3 regions of the Ralstonia sp. SA306 genome follow, and region 1 is predicted to be linked to each of the others. Evidence: predicted binding sites of a transcription regulator. Region 1 holds the regulator's gene; each other region holds the start of a gene.
What was found. The regulator FliA, encoded in region 1, starts transcription of late flagellar genes. The targets are predictions, from matches to a motif close to CTAAAGTTTNNNNNNNNNNNGCCGNTA.
Positions count from the first base shown of each region.

Region 1 (2,266 bases):
CTGTTGGCCACGCGATGGACGTGATGATCCGCCGCCGCCTGCCGCTGCACTACGTGTCGTACGGCCAGCGTGTGCCGGAAGACATTGCGGTGCCGAACAAGAAGCTGCTGATCCACCGCTCGTTCCGGGCCGGTGCGGAGCAGTCGTCGTTCACGCTGGATTCGGACGAATCGTTGCTCGTGGCGCAAGGCGCTGCGCGCAACCGCGAACCTGGCCTGGCCGCTTTCGATTTCGCCTGACAAGGGGGCGACCATGACGACGCCATTCGCCAAGGATCAAGCCGCAGGGCTGCGGCGCATGCTCGGTCATGCCGCTGCTCGTCGTGTGCTGGTGATCGGTGCGGAAGAGCAGGTCGATGACTTTGTCGACAACCTGCGCATCGCGCTGTCCGCCATGGGCCGCGACACGGCCGTGGTGAACGCCCAGACCATGCTCGCCATGCCCGGCGTGCTCGAGCAGTACGACGAGACGGCGGATGTGACGCTCGTGGCCGCGCATTTCGGCACCCGGGCACTGAGCACCGTGGCTGAAGTCTGCGACGACGTGCTGCTGACCTTCTCCGATGGTCCGGAAGGCATCAAGAGCGCGTACACGCTGCTCAAGAAAACCGCCGTGCTGCAAGGCAGCGCTGGCATCCGCACCGTGGTGTGCGGCGCGCATTCGGTGGATTCCGCCGTGCGCGTGTTCGGCAACCTGGCCAACACCGTGGGCCAGTACCTGAACACCCGTATCGATTTCGCTGGCTACCTCCCTGAGGACCGGCACGTAGAACTTGCGCTCTCGCTCGGCAAGCCCGTGGCGAGCGCGTTTCCCGCATCGCCTTCGGCCATGGCCTTCCGCCAGCTTGCCGAAGAAATGTTGAGCTGGGCCAGCGCCGAGGCCCAAGCCGGTGATGGCAGTGCGCCGTCGCGGGTGGTCATGTCGGCGCGGGCTCCGGCACAGCCGGCAGATGAATCGGCGCAAGCAACGTCAATGTCCACATCGACTGCGACGATCCGCGCCACCGCACGCGCGGCCGAATTGGTTTATTGAGGCGCAGCATGAACGAAGCGTCAAAGGCAGGCATGGATATGTACACCGCAACCGGTCGCAAGACCAAGTCCGACGAGATGGCCACGTATGCTCCACTGGTACGTCGCATTGCCAACCAGATGATGGTCAAGCTGCCGGCCAGCGTTGAGCTGGATGACCTGATCCAGGCCGGCATGATGGGCTTGCTCGATGCGCTGTCGCGCTATGAGGAAACGCAGGGCGTGCAGTTCGAGTTCTACGCGGCCCAGCGTATTCGCGGCGCGATCCTGGACGAACTGCGCGGCTCGGACTGGCTGCCGCGCGGGCTGCGCCGCAACGCGCGCACGATCGAGCAGGCGATCCAGAAGCTGCAGCAGCAGAAGGGCCGCGCGCCCACCGAAACCGAGATTGCCGTAGCGCTGGGCATGTCGCTGGCCGAATACCAGAAGCAACTGGTCGACCTGCAGGGCAGTCAGCTGCTGTATTACGAAGATTTCGACCGCGAAGACGCCGACGCCTTCATCGAGAACCGCGCGCCCGAGAACGACGCCACACCGCTGGACCAACTGCTGGACCACGACCTGCGCGAATCGGTTGTCGCTGCCATCGAGGCTCTGCCCGAGCGCGAAAAGCTCATGATGAGCCTCTACTACGAGCAGGATCTGAACCTGCGCGAGATCGGCGCCGTGATGGGCGTGTCGGAATCGCGCGTGTGCCAGATCCACAGCCAGGCCATCGCCCGCATCCGCTCGCGCCTGCGCGATCGCGCATGGCTGCCGACGCCGACCTGATCTGAGGTCGGCTGAGAGCCACTGACACAACCCTGTGCTTCACGGGGTTTGATGGCGGCTCCTGGTTCCAGCTTTACCTGCCAGGTATTTCTACTGCGCGGCCAGCGACTCATGTCGCGGCCGCGCTTTTTCTTTGGGCCCCGGTCACGAGGCGCGCTTGGAGGCTTGAGGCAGGTTGATCACGGCGCACACGCGTTTCAGAACGCAAAATATGTACACAAAAAACGATTGTAATTGTTGACAGAAAAATGGAGCCCCTCCAAGATGCCGGCAAATACGCGGCATCACGCCGCATGAATGCAGGCGGACGGAATCCGCCGCACCCGCCTAAAGCACGCTCCCGGCATTGACACGGGGGCGGCCCCAGGAGACAGACAATGCGCCAATCCCCCGGCCAACCCTCGCCTTCTTCGTCGACAATCGCTCACGCCGTTGCCGATCCCGTCAACGAGCGTCTGCCGCTG
Region 1 covers NZ_CP096452.1:1,471,141-1,473,406, reverse strand. Annotated here, with positions in the region: gene flhF (flagellar biosynthesis protein FlhF) at 1-239, shown strand, start outside; gene M1D44_RS23170 (MinD/ParA family ATP-binding protein) at 253-1,032, shown strand; gene M1D44_RS23165 (RNA polymerase sigma factor FliA) at 1,041-1,802, shown strand; gene M1D44_RS23160 (nucleobase:cation symporter-2 family protein) at 2,180-2,266, shown strand, end outside.

Region 2 (2,266 bases), 920 kb from region 1:
TTCAGGGTGTCCCGGAAAGCGTAGCGAGCGGCCTGAGGTTGGTGGGAGAAGCGCAGCCGTACATGTGTACGGCGAGCATCGCACCGCCAAGATCGGGCCGCGCAGTAGCTTTACGGGACACCCTAGAGTTGCAGGCCGTTGCTGACCACGTACATGGTCAGCTCGGCGTTGTTGCGCAGCTTCATCTTCGAGAGCACGCGCCCCCGATACACGCTGACCGTCTTGACGCTGATCTGCAGTGCCTCGGCAATCTCGCCCAACGTGCGGCCGGAGCCGAGCATGCGCAGCGTCTGGAATTCGCGGTCGGAAAGAATGTCGTGGCGGGGCTTGTCCCAGTCGACATTCAGGTTGTCGGCAAGTACCTCCACGAGGTCCGAAGGCAGGTATTTCTTGCCCTTGGAGATGGCGTTGACGGCGGCCAGCAACTGCGGCTGGCTGGCGTCCATCGGCAGATAGCCGGCGGCGCCCGCCTTGAGTGCCCGTACGGCAAGCAGAGCTTCAGGATGGCGGCCCAGTGCCAGCACGGCCAGGCGGGCATGCTGCTGGCGCACGGTCTTGATGGTCTGGAATTCGTCTCCGGTGGCCGATTCCACCGAGAAGAGCATGACGTCCCACTCGCGCTGCGCGAGCAGGTCGTTATTGGCATCGCGCAGGTCCGGCACGGCCTCGATCTGCCGGGCCAGGCGCGAATCCTTGAGGATCTGGCGCAGGCCGACACGGGCAATATCGTGCGGTTCGACGATCAGGACATTGAGCATGGTGGGTGTTGCGGGTCAAACGCGGGCTCGCATCGAGCTCTTCTTTCCGCCCGCAGGCCTTCCGGCCGAACTGGCGGGCTTGCAACTCCCCATCTGTGCACTGTGTGGCGCTCTATATATAGAGGGATGCTGGCGCCTATGAACTGGTCGAACGAGTATAGCCGAGGGTCTGCAGGCCAAGAAGCAGGCTTGCCGCCTCTTTTGGAGGGGGTGTCGAAAGTCAGGCGCCCGCAAGCCCAAACCGCCGCCGACGCACAAATTTGTCAAGGCGACCCTAAACTTTCCTCAGAGGCCACCGATAACCTGAGTACAACGCAGACCTGATCCCCTTCAAGTTGCAGGTCACGTTGCCCGGCCTAGCCGGAATTAGCAAACACGGGCAACAAACCATCGGGAAACTTAGGAGCCGTCATGTCCCTCAGCCTCAATACCAACATCTCGTCCCTGCAAACGCAGCAAGCTCTGTCGCAATCGCAGTCCGCTCTGCAAACGTCGCTGCAACGTCTGTCGACCGGCCTGCGCGTGAACAGCGCGAAGGACGATGCCGCTGCATATGCTGTGGCTTCCAGCCTGACGACCACGCTGAACTCGCAAACCCAAGGTATCCAGAACGCCAACAACGCACAGTCGTACCTGCAAACGGCTGACTCGTACCTGGGCCAGGTTGAAAACAACCTGCAACGTATGCGCCAACTGGCTGTGGAAGCCAACAACGGCGGTCTGTCGACCACCGACCAGGCCAACCTGGACAAGGAATACCAACAGCTGGCCACGGCCAACAAGAACATCGAGACGAACGCCAACTACAACGGCGCCAAGCTGTTCGATGGTTCGGTGACCTCGACCACGTTCCAGTACGGCCAAAGCGCATCGACCGACGTCGCTACCGTGACCAACGCCAACCTGGCGAGCTTCGGCACGCTGTCGAGCACGAGCGTGACCTCGACTGCCAACGCAACGGCAGCTCAGGCGGCCATCGATACCGATCTGGCCAGCCTGAAGTCGGCCCGCGCCAGCCTCGGTGCACAGCAAAGCGGTCTGAGCTCGACCATCAACACGCTGACCTCGTCGAACACCGCCCTGTCGGCTGCCAAGTCGGCCATGGTCGATACGGACTACGCGTCGGAAACGTCGAACATGACTCGCCAGAACATCCTGCAGCAAGCGGGTACGGCGATGCTGGCGCAAGCCAACTCGGCGCCGAACAGCATCCTGAGCCTGCTGAAGGGTTAATCAGTAAGTTGGATGCAGCCCAGCCGCTTCGCGATTGGGTCAAGGGCCGGCGTTCCTCGGGGCGTCGGCCTTTTTTCTTTTGTCGGATACCCCCCTTTTTCGTGGGTGGCGCCTGCATAACCTGCCCTAAAGAAGCTGCAACCCGTGCCGTTGTGTAGAGAGACTTCCGCCGGCGCAGATGCTTATCGGACCCGATCATGGCGACTACCACTACCACCTCCTCAACCAGCAATTACGTTCCGCCGATCTCCATTCCCGGCATCGGGACGAGCATC
Region 2 covers NZ_CP096452.1:428,673-430,938, forward strand. Annotated here, with positions in the region: gene M1D44_RS18530 (LuxR C-terminal-related transcriptional regulator) at 123-758, opposite strand; gene M1D44_RS18535 (flagellin N-terminal helical domain-containing protein) at 1,170-1,991, shown strand; gene fliD (flagellar filament capping protein FliD) at 2,189-2,266, shown strand, end outside.
Region 2: M1D44_RS18535 (flagellin N-terminal helical domain-containing protein) is a predicted target of FliA. The motif match lies at 1,033-1,059, and genes of this name have one in related genera.

Region 3 (2,266 bases), 600 kb from region 1:
CAAGCTGCACAACCTGCGCAACGTGACGGCGACGATGCCGCTGTCACGCCTGGTGGCCATTACAGGCGTATCGGGCTCCGGCAAATCGACGCTGGCTCGCGATGTTTTGATGACGAACCTGCTCGATGCGGTCGGCCGTTCGGTGCTGTCTTCGCCGGCCACGCGCCGCGCGCGCAAGGCCGCACAGGCCGAGACGCCTGAGGCGAAGATGCCGCGCAAGCTCGACGTGAAACACGACTGGCACGGCTGCGACAGCGTCACCGGCTGGGAAACCATCGACCGCGTGCTCGAAGTCGACCAGACCCCGATCGGCAAGACGCCGCGCTCCTGCCCGGCCACCTACATCGGCGTGTGGGACACCATCCGCAAGCTCTTTGCCGATACGCTGGAGGCCCGTGCGCGCGGCTATACCGCCTCGCGCTTCTCGTTCAACACCGGCGACGGCCGTTGCCCCGCCTGCGAAGGCCAGGGCGTACGCACCATCGCCATGAGCTTCCTGCCCGACGTGAAGGTCGGCTGCGACGTCTGCCACGGCCAACGCTTCAACGCCGAGACGCTTGCCGTCACCTGGCGCGGCAAGAACATCGGCGATGTGCTCACCATGGAAATCGACGAAGCGGTCGAGTTCTTTGGCGCGATGAACAGCATCGCCCATCCGCTGCAACTGATGAAGGACGTCGGCCTCGGCTACCTGACGCTCGGCCAGCCTTCGCCCACGCTGTCCGGCGGCGAGGCGCAGCGCATCAAGCTCGTCACCGAGTTGTCCAAGGTGCGCGATGACCTGACCCGCCGTGGCCAGAAGGCACCCCACACGCTGTACGTGCTGGACGAGCCGACCGTGGGCCTGCACATGGCCGACGTGGCCAAGCTGATCCGGGTGCTGCATCGCCTTGCAGATGGCGGCCACAGCGTGATCGTGATCGAGCACGACCTCGACGTGATTGCCGAAGCGGACTGGATCCTCGATCTCGGCCCCGAAGGCGGCGATGAGGGCGGCACGATCGTGGCGGCGTGCGGGCCGGAGGCGTTGACGCGCGTAGCGGCCAGCCATACCGGCGCGGCTTTGGTGCCGGTGCTGGCGCGCGGCAAGCAGGTCGACCCAAGCAAGGAAGGCGAAACGGTCTAGCGTGGCGCGCGACGGTCTCCGGGCAGATGGAGACCGTCAGCGCGGTGCACCGCTCGGTGTGGCGCGGGCAATTCTTTCGCTTTCCTGAGCAAACCGGCAAAAAAGCCTGCCCGAGCAGGGTTTGCCCTAAAGAACCGGGCTGCGCTGCCGTCACATTGTGGAGATTGTGAAGAAAGCGTTTGCGCGCGTCCGACCATGGCCACTTCGTCCACAAGCAACAACTACATTCCGCCGATCTCGGTTCCGGGCATCGGTACGAACATCGACGTCAACAGCCTTGTCACGAAGCTGATCCAGGCGGAAAGCAAGGGCATGACGCTGCGGCAGACGCAGCAGAAGGCTTTTCAGACGCAGTTGTCGGCGGTCGGCTCGCTCAAAAGCGCGTTGGCGACCTTCCAGACAGCGATGGCGGCCCTGAACAACCCGGACACGTTCACCGGCAACAAGGCCAGCGGGCACGACACGTCAATCCTCACGGCTTCGCTGTCCAACACGGCGCCCGCCGGCACGTATCAAGTCAACGTGACGCAGCTTGCGCAGGCGCAGGTGCTGTCGGCCAACGGGCAGGCATCCAGCAAGACGCCCATTGGCGGCGGCACGCCCACCACCCTCACGTTTTCATTCGGTAACGTCTCGGGCGGCAGCTTTGCCAACGGCAAATACACCGGCGCCACGTTCACGCAAAACGGCAACCAGGCCGGCGGCTCGATCACCATCGACCCGTCGAACAACACGCTCGCGGGCATCCGCGACGCCATCAACAGCGCCAACGTGGGCGTCTCGGCCAGCATCGTCAACGACGGCAGCAATTCGCCCTATCGGCTGGTGCTGACGTCCACCGCAGGCGGCGCCAATTCGGAGATGAAGATTTCCGTCTCCGGCGACCCTGCTCTGCAATCGCTGCTGAGCCACGACCCGGCCGGCACGCAGAACATGACCGAGGTCGCCACGGGCCGCAACGCCATGGCCACCGTCAACGGCATCAGCGTGCAGAGCGCCACCAACACGCTGACGGACGTGGTGGACGGAACGTCGTTCACGCTGGCCAAGACGGGCAGCACGACCGTCACGGTCGGCAGCGACGCCGGCCAGGCCAGCCAGTCGGTGCTCAACTTCGTCAAGGCGTACAACGCGCTGCGC
Region 3 covers NZ_CP096452.1:876,001-878,266, reverse strand. Annotated here, with positions in the region: gene uvrA (excinuclease ABC subunit UvrA) at 1-1,126, shown strand, start outside; gene fliD (flagellar filament capping protein FliD) at 1,322-2,266, shown strand, end outside.
Region 3: fliD (flagellar filament capping protein FliD) is a predicted target of FliA. The motif match lies at 1,253-1,279, and genes of this name have one in related genera.